Regions from separate parts of the Streptomyces sp. NPDC049837 genome, predicted to be linked through region 1. Evidence: riboswitches for the same ligand, from Rfam matches in the RefSeq annotation. Region 1 holds a riboswitch; the other holds the start of a gene.
What was found. Region 1 has a riboswitch for cyclic di-AMP ahead of AB0J57_RS24975 (C40 family peptidase). Riboswitches for the same ligand answer to the same signal wherever they lie in the genome.
Positions count from the first base shown of each region.

Region 2: another riboswitch for cyclic di-AMP. It lies ahead of AB0J57_RS05180 (C40 family peptidase); the one in region 1 lies ahead of AB0J57_RS24975 (C40 family peptidase).

Region 1 covers NZ_JBFAMP010000009.1:271,482-279,134, forward strand. The annotation lists gene AB0J57_RS24950 (PspC domain-containing protein) at 1-506, shown strand, start outside; gene AB0J57_RS24955 (response regulator transcription factor) at 503-1,198, shown strand; gene AB0J57_RS24960 (alpha/beta hydrolase-fold protein) at 1,319-2,542, shown strand; gene AB0J57_RS24965 (NlpC/P60 family protein) at 2,568-3,590, opposite strand; gene AB0J57_RS24970 (hypothetical protein) at 3,829-4,182, shown strand; gene AB0J57_RS24975 (C40 family peptidase) at 4,207-5,412, opposite strand; cyclic di-AMP (ydaO/yuaA leader) riboswitch at 5,411-5,578, opposite strand; gene pcrA (DNA helicase PcrA) at 5,811-7,653, shown strand, end outside.
Region 2 covers NZ_JBFAMP010000002.1:117,523-125,175, forward strand. The annotation lists gene bioB (biotin synthase BioB) at 1-493, opposite strand, end outside; gene AB0J57_RS05145 (8-amino-7-oxononanoate synthase) at 639-1,811, shown strand; gene AB0J57_RS05150 (DUF397 domain-containing protein) at 1,783-2,031, opposite strand; gene AB0J57_RS05155 (helix-turn-helix transcriptional regulator) at 2,047-2,916, opposite strand; gene AB0J57_RS05160 (ATP-binding protein) at 3,178-3,609, shown strand; gene AB0J57_RS05165 (LysR family transcriptional regulator) at 3,642-4,550, opposite strand; gene AB0J57_RS05170 (LysE family translocator) at 4,625-5,254, shown strand; gene AB0J57_RS05175 (DUF6328 family protein) at 5,190-5,738, opposite strand; gene AB0J57_RS05180 (C40 family peptidase) at 5,780-6,256, opposite strand; cyclic di-AMP (ydaO/yuaA leader) riboswitch at 6,261-6,465, opposite strand; gene AB0J57_RS05185 (hypothetical protein) at 6,762-7,088, opposite strand; gene AB0J57_RS05190 (ATP-dependent Clp protease proteolytic subunit) at 7,092-7,653, opposite strand, start outside.

The sequences.
Region 1 (7,653 bases):
GCAACGCCGACGACCCAGGCGAGGTCCGCCGGCTCGCCCGCGCGCAGGAGCGCGAGCTGCGCAACTGGCTGTACCGGCCGGAGGGCACCGGCAAGGACGAGGACCAGGAGCCGGACACCCTGGCCGAGGCGGTCAAGAAGACCGCCGCCGAGGTCGAGGACAAGCACGGCGTGCCCCTGGAGGTCGTGGTCGTCGGCGACTGCCCGCTCGACGAGAGACTGGCCGCCCAGATGCAGGCCGCGCGCGAAGCCATGGTCAACGCCGCCAAGTACGGTGGCCAGGGAGGGGCGGTGCAGGTGTACGCGGAGGTGGAGGGCCGGACGGTCTTCGTGTCCGTACGGGACCGGGGCCCGGGCTTCGACCTCGATTCCGTACCCGCCGACCGGATGGGCGTACGAGAATCGATCATCGGCCGGATGCGGCGCAACGGCGGCACCGCGCGGCTGCGGTCGGTGCCGGGCGACGGCACCGAAGTGGAGCTGGAGATGGAGAGGGCGGACGGATGACCGAGGACACGACCACACAGGCGGATCCGGGGCGGCGGGTACGCGTCGTCCTGGTGGACGACCACCGGATGTTCCGCACCGGCGTCCAGGCCGAGATCGGCCGGACCGAGACGACGGGCGTCGAGGTGGTCGGCGAGGCCGCCGACGTCGACCAGGCGGTCGCCGTGATCACCGCGACCCGCCCCGAGGTGGTGCTCCTCGACGTCCACCTGCCGGGCGGCGGCGGCGTCGAGGTGCTGCGCCGCTGCGCGAGCCTGATGAGCGCCCCCGAGAACCCGGTGCGGTTCCTGGCCCTGTCCGTGTCGGACGCCGCCGAGGACGTCATCGGTGTCATCCGGGGCGGCGCGCGCGGGTACGTCACCAAGACGATCACGGGGACCGACCTGGTCGACTCGATCTTCCGCGTCCAGGAGGGCGACGCCGTGTTCTCGCCCCGGCTGGCCGGCTTCGTGCTGGACGCGTTCGCCTCGACGGACGCCCCGCCGGTCGACGAGGACCTGGACCGGCTCACGCAGCGGGAGCGGGAGGTGCTCCGGCTGATCGCGCGCGGATACGCGTACAAGGAGATCGCCAAGCAGCTCTTCATCTCGGTGAAGACGGTGGAGTCGCACGTCTCGGCGGTGCTGCGCAAGCTCCAGCTCTCCAACCGCCACGAGCTCACCCGCTGGGCGACGGCCCGCCGCCTGGTCTGACTCCGCCCGCCTGGTATGACCCCGGCTGGGGCCCGTCGGGCGCAGTCGGGAGGATTTGTGAGGTAACCGGTACATAGGAGCGGCAACCAGTACGGCACAGGTCCCCTCCTACTCACCGTGATGAGCCTGACAGGTACTCCCTTCTTCGTGACTGCGGTCGTGCTGGCCGTGATCGCCGTCCTGCTGCCCCTGGCGATGTGGAGCCGTGTGCGCGGCCCCGCCGTCGTCCGGGGTGCTCTGCGGCTGGGCATGGTGGCCTTCGCCCAGCTCACGGCGATCGTCGTGGTCTTCGTTGCGGTGAACAACGTCAACGGGCTGTACGACAGTTGGGACGACCTGCTGGGCACCAGCGACCACGTCGACTCCGCCATCGACCTCGGCCCCGACGGCCTGGGCGGCAAGCGCATCTCCGACCTGCCGAAGGTCAAGCAGACCTTCACCCGCGTCGACGACCCCACCATGGGCCCCGGCGTACAGAAGACGGTCCTGAAGGGCCAGATATCGGGTGTGAAGGCCGAGGTGTACGTGTGGCTCCCGCCGCAGTACGACGACCCCGCCTACAAGGACAAGAAGTTCCCCGTCGTGGAGCTGCTCTCGGGCTTCCCCGGCTCGCCGAAGTCCTGGTTCGTCGGCATGCACGTCACCAGGCAGGTGGAGCCGCTGATGCGCAACGGCACCGTCGAGCCGTTCATCCTCGTGGCGCCGCGCAGCCACCTCCTCGGCCACACCGACACCGGCTGCGCCAACGTACCCGGCAAGATCAACGCCGACACCTGGCTCAGCGTCGACGTGCGCAAGATGGTCACGGACAACTTCCGGGCCTCCGACAAGGCCGACGGCTGGGCGGTCGCCGGATTCTCGTCGGGCGCCCACTGCGCCACCAAGCTGACCATCGCCCACCCCGACCGCTACCGCTTCGGCGTCAGCATGTCCGGCTACAACGACCCGGCCGCCGAGCCGTCCTCGCTCACCGGCAAGGACCCCGAGCTGCGGCACGCGCACAACCCGCTCAACATGCTCAGGTCCGCCCCGGTCCCGCCCCGCGTCACGCTGCTGCTCACCGGCGACGGGGGCGACGGCTACCAGCAGGGCGTCGCGCTGCGGGAGGCCTCCAAGCCGCCGACGCGCGTGGACGTCCAGCAGGTCTACGGCGGTCACCGCGTCAGCACGTGGGTGCGCGAGGTGCCGTCGGTCTTCCAGTGGCTGACCCAGCAGTTCCGCACGGAGGCCGCCGGCGCGGGTGCCGGACAGGGCACGAGCCACGGCACGGGTACGGGGACGGGTGCCGCCTCCGGCGGCGGTGCGGGTACGGGTGCCGCCTCCGGTGCCGGTACGGGAGCCTGATCCCGGTATTCAGTGGGAATTTCCGTCACGCCACGCGCGTGGCGCCCGCCCACGGCATCTCGTCGATCGGCGCGATCCGCACCGGGGCGCCCGGGCGGGGGGCGTGGATCATCTTGCCGTCGCCGATGTAGAGACCGACGTGGCTCACGCCGGAGTAGAAGAACACGAGGTCGCCGGGGGCGAGCGCGGAGCGGGGCACGCGCCGGCCGGCGTCGATCTGGGTGTACGTGGTGCGGGGCAGCGACACCCCGGCGGAGCGCCAGGCGGCCTGGGTGAGCCCCGAGCAGTCGAAGGCCGACGGGCCGGTCGCTCCCCACACGTACGGCTTGCCCAAGGCGCCGTACGCGTACGAGACGGCCTGCGCCGCGCGCGGGTTGGGGGCCGGGACCGGGCCTCGCGGCGCGGTGCCCGGTGCGGTACGGGACGGGGCGTCGTACGCGGCGCGCTGGGCGGCGGTGAGCCGGGCGAGGAGCTTCTCGGCGGCGGCGATCCGGGACCGCACGGTGGCCTTGTGGCGGCCCAGTTCGGCCTGGCGGGCCGTGAGGTCGCGCTGCCGTCCGGCGGCCTCGGCGCGCAGCCGGGCCAGCTCGGTGACCTGGTTCCGGGCGGCGGTGACCGCCGTGGCCTGGCGGTCACCGACCCGTTCCGCGAGGGCGGCGCCCTCCAGGTACGTACCGGGGTCGGTGGAGAGCGCGAGCTGGGCGGCCGGGTCGAGGCCGCTGTTGCGGTACTGGGCGGTGGCTATGGAGCCGAGCGCGTTGCGGGCGGCGTTGAGCCGGTCGGTCCGGCGGGCGGCCTCGTCGCGCAGCGCGTCCAGTGCGGCCCGGGCCCGGTCCGTCTCCTCCTTGGCGCCGTTGTACTTCTCGGCGGCCTCCTCGGCCTCCTGGTACAGCCGGTCGACCCTCGCCTTCACCTGGGCGGGCGTGAGGTGGGGCTCGGCGTGCCCGGAACCCTCGAAGGCGGTGGCGGTGGCCGCCCCGGCGAGCGCGAGGGTGACGGCCGTGCGGCCGCTCAGAGGGTGCTGCCTGGGTTTCCGGTGCGCTGCCACGGGTACGGTCACTTCCCTTCGGGTGGAGCCTGGGGGCGCCTGGGGGAGGACGCTAAACCTGGGGGTCACGGCCGGGCGGTGGCATGACCGCAGTTGGCCGCAGGTGAGGGTTCAGGGAGCGGATCCGACAGAAGACACTCGCTCGGAATCCCACATTCCGTATCAGTCGTGACCGATGCGACGAATGAGGCAACCCTGACCGGCAGCCGGTGGTATTGCCCCGGCTAGGCTCCGCCCCATGGACGTACTCATCAATGTCTTCGTCGCGCTGCACATCATCGGTATCGCCGCCCTCCTGGGCGGCTTCATGACCCAGATGAAGGCGATGGGCGAGGGTACGGCGCGCTTCGGCCCGGCGATGCTGCACGGGGCCCTGACCATGCTCGTCACGGGCGTGATCCTGGTCGGCCTCAACCAGGCCGACGACCAGACCGTGAACAACATCAAGATCGGCGTGAAGCTGGCGATCCTGGTGGTCATCCTCGGCCTGGTCTACGTCAAGCGGGACGAGGAACGGGTCGACAAGGCGGTCTTCGGCGCCGTGGGCGGCCTGACGATGGCGAACATCTTCATCGCCACCGTCTGGACCTGACCCGGCTCGCAAGCGCCCGGCCTGTCAGGCCGGGCGCACGCTGCTGTGGATGGGCATGTAGTAGATGGACTCCTCGCGGACGTTGGCACCGGGCCTGGGGGCGTGGATCATCTTCCCGTCGCCCTTGTAGATGCCGACGTGGCTGATGTCGTCGTAGAAGAACACCAGGTCGCCGGGGCGCAGGTCCTCCGTGGCGACCCTCGTGCCGGCCTTCACCTGATCCCACGTCGTACGGGGCAGGTCGACGCCCGCCGCCCGCCACGCGGCCTGGGTGAGCCCGGAGCAGTCGTACGAGCTCGGGCCGGTCGCCCCCCACACGTACGGCTTGCCCATCTGTGCCTCCGCGAAGGCGAGGACCTTGCCGGCCTTCGCGGTGTAGCCGCCGTCCCCCTCCGGCTGCCGGTCCTCCTGCTGCCGCTCCTCGTGGCGTTTCCGGGCCTCTTCCGCCTCCGCCCGCGCCTTCTCCTCCGCCCGCGCCTTCTCCTCGGCCCGCGTCTTGTCCTCGGCCCGGCGGCGGGCCTCCTCCTCCCGCTCGCGCTCCAGCTCGGCCGGCCGCGCCCGCTCCTCGGCCGTCAACCGCGCCAGCAGCGCCCGCGCCTCGCTCAGTTGCCGCTGCACGGTCTGCTTGGTGGTACGGAGTGAGGCCTGCGAGGCGCTGAGCGACTCCAGTTGCCGCGTCGCCTCCGCCCGCTGCTCCGCGGCCTCGGCCTGCTGCGTCCGGTAATCGGTCAGTGTCTCGTGCTGCCGCTCGGTGAGCCGGTCCATGAGCTGCGCCTGGTCCACGAACGCCTGCGGGCTGTCCGAGAAGACCAGCGACGCGGTCGGGCCCAGCCCGCCGGAGCGGTACTGGGCGGCCGCGTAGCTGCCGAGGGTGCGGCGCGACTCGTTCAGCGCTTCCGTTCGCCGAGCGGCCTCGTCGAGCATCCCGCCGACCTCGCGCCGCTGCTGGTCCGTGGCCTCCTTGGCCTTGTTGTACTGCTGCGTCGCCGTGCCCGCCTGGCGGTAGAGGTCGTCGACCTTTCTCCGGACCTCCTCGGCCGTCGGGCCCCGGTCCGGGTCGCTCGCGGGCGCGGCCGGTGCGGCCGGCGCGGCGGTCGCGCTCTGTGACGACAGGAGCGTGACCGAGGCCAGGGCGGCGGCCGTCGTGACGCCGACGGCGGGGGAGTGGGCATGCAGGGTCTGCAAGGTGCGCGATGCGCGCGGCTTGCGATGCGACGCCAAGGCCGGCATCTCCTTCCGTGGACCGCCTACCGGGTTAGCTGTCAGGTTCGGGCGGAACGGAAGGTGCCCTACGGCCGTGCCCGAGGGGCTGCGGGCCGATTCACCTCGGTCGTACGTGATGGGTCCCCGGTTCCGAACTGCCATGAGAGCAGCACGAATTCGGCGTGGGCGATCCGATTGGCGTGGTTCGCCGATGAGAGAACGGACCGCTTGGGCGAGCACGCTAGCCAACCTGTGGTGGTGCTGTGAAGGATGATGTTCGATATGCCCGATACGTTTTCGTGACCTTGGCGTGATGTCGCCGACTCGGTACGGAGGGTGACGAATCGGGCCTGTTTCGGGTACGTCCACGGCTGTCGGCCGGTTCGTCCACGGCTGTCAGTGGGGCGGCCTAGACTCGATAGGCGATGAGCAGCCTCTTTGACGACAGCTTCCTGGCGGACCTCCGGAACCACACCTCCGAGGAGCCCCCGCCGCCGCCCGAGGACTCCGAGGGCCCCGGGGACGCCCCGGCCGCGGAGGAGGTCCCGCACGACCTCTTCGGGGACCGCTTCGACGTGCCCCCGCCGCGGGACACGCACTACCGCGACGGCGCCCCGCGCCCCGTCGTCGACCCCGCCGCGCTGCTGGAGGGGCTGAACGACCAGCAGCGCGCCGCCGTCGTGCACACCGGCTCGCCGCTGCTCATCGTCGCCGGTGCCGGATCCGGCAAGACCCGGGTGCTGACCCACCGCATCGCCCACCTGCTGGCCACCCGCCACGTCCACCCGGGCCAGATACTGGCGATCACCTTCACCAACAAGGCCGCCGGTGAGATGAAGGAGCGCGTCGAGCAGCTCGTCGGCCCGCGCGCCAACGCCATGTGGGTCATGACCTTCCACAGCGCGTGCGTCCGCATCCTGCGCCGCGAGTCGAAGAGGCTCGGCTTCACGTCGTCCTTCTCGATCTACGACGCCGCCGACTCCAAGCGGCTGATGTCGCTGGTCTGCCGCGACCTGGACCTCGACCCGAAGAAGTTCCCGCCGAAGTCCTTCAGCGCCAAGATCTCGAACCTGAAGAACGAGCTGATCGACGAGGAGACATTCGCCGACCAGGCCGCCGACGGATTCGAGAAGACCCTCGCCGAGGCGTACCGGATGTACCAGGCGCGGCTGCGCGAGGCCAACGCCCTGGACTTCGACGACATCATCATGACGACGGTCCACCTGCTCCAGGCGTTCCCGGACGTCGCCGAGCACTACCGCCGCCGCTTCCGCCACGTCCTCGTCGACGAGTACCAGGACACCAACCACGCCCAGTACACCCTCGTCCGCGAGCTGGTCGGCACCGGGTACGAGGACCTGGACCCGGCCGAGCTGTGCGTCGTCGGTGACGCCGACCAGTCGATCTACGCCTTCCGTGGCGCGACCATCCGCAACATCCTCCAGTTCGAGGAGGACTACCCGGACGCGACCACCATCCTGCTGGAGCAGAACTACCGCTCCACGCAGACGATCCTGTCCGCCGCCAACGCGGTGATCGAGCGCAACGAGAGCCGCCGCCCCAAGAACCTGTGGACCAACGCCGGCGAGGGCGCCCGCATCATCGGGTACGTCGCGGACACCGAGCACGACGAGGCGCAGTTCGTCGCCGACGAGATCGACCGGCTGACGGACGCGGGCGAGGCGAAGGCCGGCGACGTCGCCGTCTTCTACCGGACGAACGCCCAGTCCCGTGTGTTCGAGGAGATCTTCATCCGCGTCGGCCTGCCGTACAAGGTCGTCGGCGGCGTCCGCTTCTACGAGCGCAAGGAAGTCCGGGACGTGCTGGCGTACCTGCGCGTGCTGGCCAACCCCGAGGACAACGTCCCGCTGCGCCGCATCCTCAACGTCCCCAAGCGCGGCATCGGCGAGCGCGCCGAGGCGATGATCGACGCGCTGGCGCTGCGCGAGAGGATCACCTTCCCGCAGGCGCTGCGCCGCGTCGACGAGGCGTACGGCATGGCGGCGCGCTCGGCCAACGCCGTGAAGCGGTTCAACACGCTGATGGACGAGCTGCGGACCGTCGTGGAGTCCGGTGCCGGACCGGCGGTGGTCCTGGAGGCCGTCCTGGAGCGGACGGGATACCTCGCCGAGCTCCAGGCCTCCACCGACCCGCAGGACGAGACCCGCATCGAGAACCTCCAGGAGCTCGCCGCCGTGGCCCTGGAGTTCGAGCAGGAGCGCGGTGAGGAGCCCGGCACCCTGGCCGAGTTCCTGGAGCAGGTGGCCC
Region 2 (7,653 bases), on a different contig from region 1:
TGTACGCGTCCGCCCCCGCCGAGCGGAGCCGCTCCGCCTGACCGTCCGACAGCAGCCCGAGGCACGCGCACACCTCGACGCCCTCGTTCTCCTCCTTGATGGCCTCGATGGTCTTGGAGACCCGGTCGACGTCCCGGTCCGTCGGACCACGGCCACTGGCGACCAGGCAGACCCGCTTGGCGCCGCCCGCGACCCCCGCGGCGGCGGCCTTGGACGCCTCCTCCGGCTTCAGCCAGGTGTACTTGAGGATCTCCGCCTTGGAGCCGAGCCGCTGCGAGCAGTACGAGCAGTCCTCGGGGCACAGGCCGGACTTGAGGTTCACCAGATAGTTGAGTTTCACCCGCCGCCCGAACCACTGACGGCGTACCTTCCCGGCCGCGGCCACCACATCCAGCAGCTCGTCGTCGGAGGTCGCCAGCACGGCGAGCGCTTCTTCGCGGGTCGGCAGCTCGCGCCGAAGCCCCTTGTCCACCAGCGTGTTCAGCAGGTCCATGGAAGCTGATCCTGGCCTACGGCATGGCCCGGGGCCAAGGAGGAACTCCACAACAGACGCGGATTGGGGTGTGTGTATGACCACACTCTGACCACGGCCGACCCCGGTTAGGGTCTGTGCGCTGCCTACAAAAAGGGACCGACCCATGCCGCAGGACCCATTCGACTGGACCGACGACGAGGCACGGCGCCGCGCGGACGCCGGTCTGGTCCGTACGCTCCGCCCGCGACCGGCCGTACCGGACCTGCTGGACCTCGCGAGCAACGACTACCTCGGCCTCACCCACCACCCGGACATCACCGCCGCGGCCGCCGGGGCCGCCCGCCGCTGGGGCGCCGGCGCCACCGGCTCGCGCCTGGTGACCGGCACCACCGAGCTCCACGGTGAGCTGGAACGGGAGCTGGCCGACTTCTGCGGGTTCGAGGCGGCGCTGGTGTTCTCCTCCGGGTACGCCGCCAACCTCGCCGCCCTCACGGCGCTGAGCGCGCGCGGCTCGCTGATCGTCTCCGACGCGGGCAACCACGCCTCGATCGTGGACGGCTGCCGGCTCTCGCGCGCCGAGACGGCGGTCGTCACGCACGCCGACCCCGACGCGGTCGCCAAGGCCCTGGACGCCCACCCGGGCCGCCGGGCGCTCGTGGTGACGGACTCGGTCTTCTCCGTGGACGGCGACGCGGCGCCACTGGCCGGGCTCGCTGCGGCGTGCCGGGCGCACGGCGCCGCGCTGGTCGTCGACGACGCGCACGGCCTGGGCGTGCTGGGCGAGGGCGGGCGCGGCGCACTGTACGCGGCGGGGCTCGCGGGCAGCCCGGACGTCGTCGCCACGCTCACCCTCTCCAAGTCCCTGGGCAGCCAGGGTGGAGCGGTCCTCGGTCCGGCCCGGGTGATCGAGCACCTGGTCAACGCCGCCCGGACCTTCATCTTCGACACCGGGCTGGCCCCGGCCGCCGCCGGTGCCGCGCTGGCGAGCCTGCGGCTGCTGCGCGCCGAACCGGGCCTGGCGGGCCGGGCTCGTACGGTGGCGGCCACCCTGCACGCACGGCTGACCGCAGCGGGCCTGACCGCCGTACGGCCGGACGCCGCGGTCGTCTCCGTACGCGCCCCGTCGCCGGAGCAGGCGGTGAAGTGGGCGGCCGACTGCCGGTCGGAGGGGCTCGCGGTGGGCTGCTTCCGGCCGCCCTCGGTGCCGGACGGCATCTCGCGCCTCCGGCTCACCGCCCGCGCCGACTTGACGGAACGTCAGGTCGACGGGGCGGTCGCCACGATCCTCCGTACGGCGCCGGCCCCGGTCAGCCGACCCGCTTCAGGGAGCCGATGAAGGAGGTCCAGGCCGTCGCGGAGAACCGCAGCGGCGGCCTGGCGGTGTCCTTCGAGTCGCGCACGGCCAGCCGCGCGGCGTCGAGGCGGGCGGCCTCGACGCAGTTGTTCATGCCGACGCTGCGGCTGCTGCGCCACCAGCGGAGGCCGTCCCGGTGTGCGAGGTCCTGATATGTGGGGTTCTGGTGTGCGAGGTCCTGCTGTGCGAGGTAAGCAGACATGTGGGGTGCCTCTCCCTACGCGCCGTCACCGATCCCGGCGATGAGTTCCGACGACTCCTCGGGCGACAGGGCGTGCGCCTGCATGGTGCGGAAGGCGGCGCAGTACGCCTCGAGGTCTTCCGTGCGTTCGAGGTAGAGGCTACTCGTCAAGTGGTCAAGAGCAACCACGTCCAGATCAGAAATGTTCGGAAAGGAGAAGATAACGAAAGGTCCCGAGAGTCCCACGTACTCACCCGTCGCGAACGGCAGGATCTGGAGCCGCACATGAGGCAGCCGCGCCCACTCCAGTAACCGCCGCAACTGCTCCCGCATCACGCCCGGCCCGCCCACCTGCCGCCGCAGCACCGCCTCGTCCAGCACCGCCTCCAGCCTCAGCGGGGGATCGGCGCGCAGCACCTCCTGCCGCGCCATCCGCACCCGCACCAACGAGTCGACCGTCGCCGCCGGAATCCCCTCCAGCGCCGCCCGGGTCACCGCACGCGCGTACTCCGCCGTCTGCAACAGGCCCGGCACCACCGACGTCTCCAGCGTCCGTGCCGTGCACGCCTGCGCCTCCAGGCTGATGAAGTCCTGGTACGGGGGCGGCAGCACGCCCCGGTACGCGTGCCACCACCCCGTCCCGCCGCCGTCCGCCGCCGCCCCCGCCAACGCCGCCAACAGGGCGCGCAGCCGCGGCTCGTGGACGCCGTAGGCATCGAGCAGCTTCGCCACGTCCGCACCCGTGACCCCGCTCGTCCCCGTCTCGATCCGGCTCACCTTCGACTGGTGCCAGCCCACCAGCCGCGCCGCCTCACGGCTGGTCAGGCCCGCGGCCAGGCGCAGCCCGCGCAACTCCTCGCCGAGCTTGCGCCGGCGCACCGCCGGGCCGTGCCGACCGCCTCGCATGACCGCCTCCTCCCGCCGTCGGGACCTTTCCGCCACCGGGCCGCCCGCGGTGGGGCCAACCCGTCAGTTTGCCGCCCAAATCCGGTCTCGCGTCGCAGAGTTCACCGCTTCGAGCGACAGATATATGCATATCTTGGTGGATCGCCCCCATCAGGGGCGACATAAGTGGCAGTCTGGCGCGAAGCACAGTCCGAGGCCGTCCCCACAAAACATCCGGTACGTGTCGGAGCCCGGCCCCGGTGGGAAAGGGACAAGGTCGCCATGGCAGACCATCAGGAAGCATCCGTCACTCTGCCGAGCGATCCGGCCTCGGTCTCCGCCGCCCGGAGATACGTGGCGGACGTCCTCGCGGAATGGGGCCTCCCCGGTGAGGCGGAAACGGCCGACACGGTGCGGCTGATCGTCTCCGAACTCGCCACCAACGCCGTTCAGCACACCTTCGGTCAGTCGCCGACGTTCACGGTCGACGTCCGGCTGGAGCGTGACGAACAACTGCGCATCGGCGTCACCGACAGCCACCCCCGCTGGCCGCAGCGGCTGCCCGCGGCCGTACAGCAGGACAACGGCCGGGGGATGGTGATCATCCGCTGGCTCACCGCCGAATGCGGCGGCCGTCTCTCGGTCACCCCGACCCCCGAGGGCGGCAAGACCGTCTGGATCGCCCTCCCCTGGACGGTCCCGGTCCAGACCTGACCCGCTCCCCGCCCTGTGCAGGCGGTCCCTCCCTACGCCCCCCGCCCGAAACCCCCACGCAGCAACGCCCGCAGCGACTGGGCCGCAGGCCCCGACTCGTCGCCCCGGTGCGCCACCGAGATCGTCCGGCGGAACGCGGCCGGTTCCAAGAGGCGCACACCCAGCGGCGCCGGATCCATCGCGGCGACCATCTCCGGTACCACCGCCACCCCCAGGCCCGCGCTGACCAGCGCGCACACCAGCGCGTAGCCCGGCGACTCGCACACCACCGCCGGTCTCGCCCCCGCCTCGCGCAGGGCCCCCTCCACACCCCGCCGCGCCGGATGCGCCGGGGCACTGCTGATCAGCGGCTGGTCCGCCAGCTCGGCCACCGCCAGCCGTCCCGAGCCCTCGGCCAGGACATGACCCGGCGCGGTCACCAGCACCAGCTCCTCGACCAGCAGCGGCTCCAGGAACACGCCCGTCGGCGGCGGCTCGGCGCCGGCCGGCTCGTACGCGTGCGTCAGCGCCAGATCGACCTGCCCGGCCGCCACCGCGGCCACCCCACGCGGCGGCTCGTACTCGGTGACCGCCAGTTCCACGTCCGGGTGGGCGCGCCGGAACGCGCTGAGCACCGGCGGCAGCAGGTGGATGCCCACGGTGGTGAACGTGCCCACCCGCAGCCGGCCGCCCGTCAGACCGTTCAGCAGCGCCAGCTCGTGCCGCGCCCGTTCCATCTCGTCCAGCACCCGGCGCGCCCGCGCCACCAGCACCTCGCCCGCCGCCGTCAGCCTGGCGCCCCGGTGATGGCGCACGAGCAGCGGCGCGCCCGCCTCCCGCTCCAGCTTGGCGAGCTGCTGGGAGAGCGCGGGCGCCGTGTAGCCGAGCCGCCCCGCGGCCCGGGTGATCGAACCGGCTTCCGCGACCGCGACGAGCGCGGCCAGCCGCACGGGGTCGTACATTAAGCGTTCCTTTAGGCAGGCCCTCAAGATTGCAAGTACACGCTAAGGCCTCCGGTGCGTCAGCCTGGGTGACCATGGACGCACAGCTCATCGCCTTCATCGGTGTCGCGGCAGGCATGGTCGCCATGCCGGGCGCCGACTTCACCGTCGTCGTGCGCAACTCGCTGGCCTCCCGCCGCGCCGGTGTGGCGTGCGCGGTGGGCGTCGCGGGCGGGCTGGTCGTCCACACGGCGCTCGCGGTCGCGGGGCTCGCCGCGCTCCTGGTCGCGGTGCCCGTCCTCTACCGGACGCTCCAGATCGCCGGTGGCGCGTACGTCCTCTACCTGGGCGTCCAGGCGGTGCGCAGCGCGCTCAAGGGAGCCGGGACGGGGGCGGTCGAGGGGGAGCCGGCTCTCGGCGTGGGGCGGAGCCTGCGGCAGGGGTTCCTGACCAACGTCCTCAACCCCAAGGCGCCCGTCCTCTTCCTGAGCCTGCTGCCGCAGTTCGTGCCGGACGGGGCGGCCGTGCTGCCGCGCACGCTGCTCCTGGCGTCGATCGTGGTGGTCCTCGCCCTGGTCTGGTTCCCGGCCGTCGCGCTGCTGGTGGACCGGCTGGGGCGGTGGCTGCGACGGCCGCGCACCGCCAGGGCCGTGCAGGGCGTCACCGGTGGTGGACTCGCCGCCCTGGGGGTGTCGCTCCTGGTCGCTCCGGTGGCCGGTCGCTGAGCCCGCGCCGTACGAGATGGGGGAGGAGCCCCCACAGGCCGCCGCACACCAGCAGGGTGAAGGCGCCCGCCGCCAGGCCCTCGGGCCTGCCGTGCACCACGTCCACGACCAGCGACACGGAGCAGGTCAGGGCCAGCGCCAGGACCACGAACCCGATCCTCGCCAGCTTCGACGACACGGCCACGATGCGCGCCTTGGCGCCCCGCTGGAACAGCGAACGGTGCAGTGCGGCCGGGGCGGTGAGCAGCACCGCCGCCACGACGGACAGCAGCAGCGTCACGACGTACATGCCGCGCTGGTACGAGTCGAGCGAGCCGAAGCGGGGCGTGAACGCCAGGGTCAGCAGGAAGGCGAACAGGATCTGGACGCCGGTCTGGGTGACGCGCAGTTCCTGGAGCAGCTCGGCGAAATTGCGGTCGGCGCGCTCCAGGGGCGTCTCGTTGCGCGTCCCGTCGCGCGCGGTGCGGGGGCTCTCGCCGGACATTCCCGACGAGTACCCCCGCACCACGGGTCATGCCCGGAGCATCAGCGGACGCGTCCGTACCAGACCGACTTCGACCAGATCTTGTCCAGCTTGACCACCGAACCCGACTTCGGCGAGTGCCAGATCTTGTTGTTACCCGCGTAGATACCGACGTGGTAGACGTTGCTCCCACGATGGAAGAAGACCAGGTCGCCCTTCTGCCGGCTGGAGGCGGAGATGTGGCGGGTCTTGTTGTACTGCTGCTGTGCCGTGCGCGGCAGCGTCTTGCCGACCTGCTTGTACGAGTAGAGCGTCAGGCCGGAGCAGTCGAACCGGGACGGGCCCGCCGCTCCGTACTTGTACGGTGCGCCCTTCTTGGACGCGGCGATGTTCAGCGCCTTGGTCGCGTGTGCCGGGGCGGCCTGTGCCTCCGATACGGCGCCGGGCGCCAGCATCGGGCCGCCGACGGCGGCGAGGGTGAGTGCCGAGACGGCACCGGCCCGGGACAGCAGAGACGGGACATGAATCTGCGCGGTCATTGCGCAACCCTTCGTCAGCCGCCTGTGAAGGATGACCTGTCGGGTTCGGGCTGGCGAAGTTGCCCGGCCGCTGACGCGGCTTCACCCCAAGGGAGACCGACCGTACGAACACCGTCCGGTCACCCGCACTGCTTGGGTCCTCCACTCCTGCCGATCCACTCCTGTCGACCAGTCATCCGGACGGCGGCAGGACTCGGCGTCCGCCCGGACCGCCCCGCCGCGGTGGCGGGGGCTTGTCGTCGTCAGGGATCTTGACCCATGTCGGGGTGAAATTCCGAGTCGAAACGGCCTTATGTGAGGCTCCTCACGACTGATCCATTCGGGTGGACAGGGCCGATTTGGTGCCCGGCGGCGTGACATCGACGAACCCCGTACCAGGGCCGGAACCTGATATTCCGCCAGATGTGTACACCGGGTGCGCAACTCGCGTCGTACCAAATTCGTCCGGTTGCGTACGCTGAACGAGGGAGCGGTCCTCGTACTCCTGAGCCCATCCGGGGGAGGGCTACGTCGGTCCCACGCCTCGATTCTGAGGCACCGTCACGCGTCCCGCGCGCCGTTCGCCGTCAAGCACCCGCAACGCCCGCGCCAGCGTATGGGCATGCACATCGCTCTCACCGCGCTCATGCATCGAGGTCAGGGCGTCGCGCAGCGCGGTCGCACGCCCGACGAGGGCCTGTGCCGCGCGCAGGGCGCTGTACGTGTGGGTGGCGCGCGCCGGATTGATCCGGCCCAGGAGGTCGACGACTTCGAGCCAACTGTCGACGAACGCGCTTTCGGCGCGGGTCAGTGCGGGGAGCGGTGGCCAGTCCGGAGGTTCGGGAGCCGGCATCGCTCACCTCCCGCGGTTCGGGACGACGTGGTCCGCCAGCCCGTACGCCACGGCGGCGGCCGCGTCGAAGACCGTGTCGCGCTCCAGGTCGGCCTCCACGCGCTCGCGGGTCCGCCCGGTGTGGCGGACCAGCATGTCCGTGAGTTGGCCACGCAGCCGGAGCAACTCCCGCGCGTGGATGTCGAGATCCGTCGGTCGCCCGCGCAACGGCTCCTCGATGGCGGGCTGTTGGACGAGTACGCGGGCGCCGGGCAGGACCATCCGCTTGCCGGGTGCGCCGGCGGCGAGCAGGACGGCGGCGGTCGACGCGGCCTGGCCGATGCAGGTGGTCTCCACGTCGCACGTGACGATCTGCATCGTGTCGTAGATGGCCGACATGGCGCTGATGGGGCCGCCGGGGGAGTTGATGTAGAGCGCGATGTCCCGGTCGGGCGCGGCGTGTTCGAGGTGCAGGAACTGGGCGATGACGTCGTTGGCGGCGGTGTCGTCGATGGGGGTGCCGAGGAAGACGATCCGCTCCTCCAGCAGCTTCCCGTACGGATCGAGCGTGCGGGTGCCGGAACTG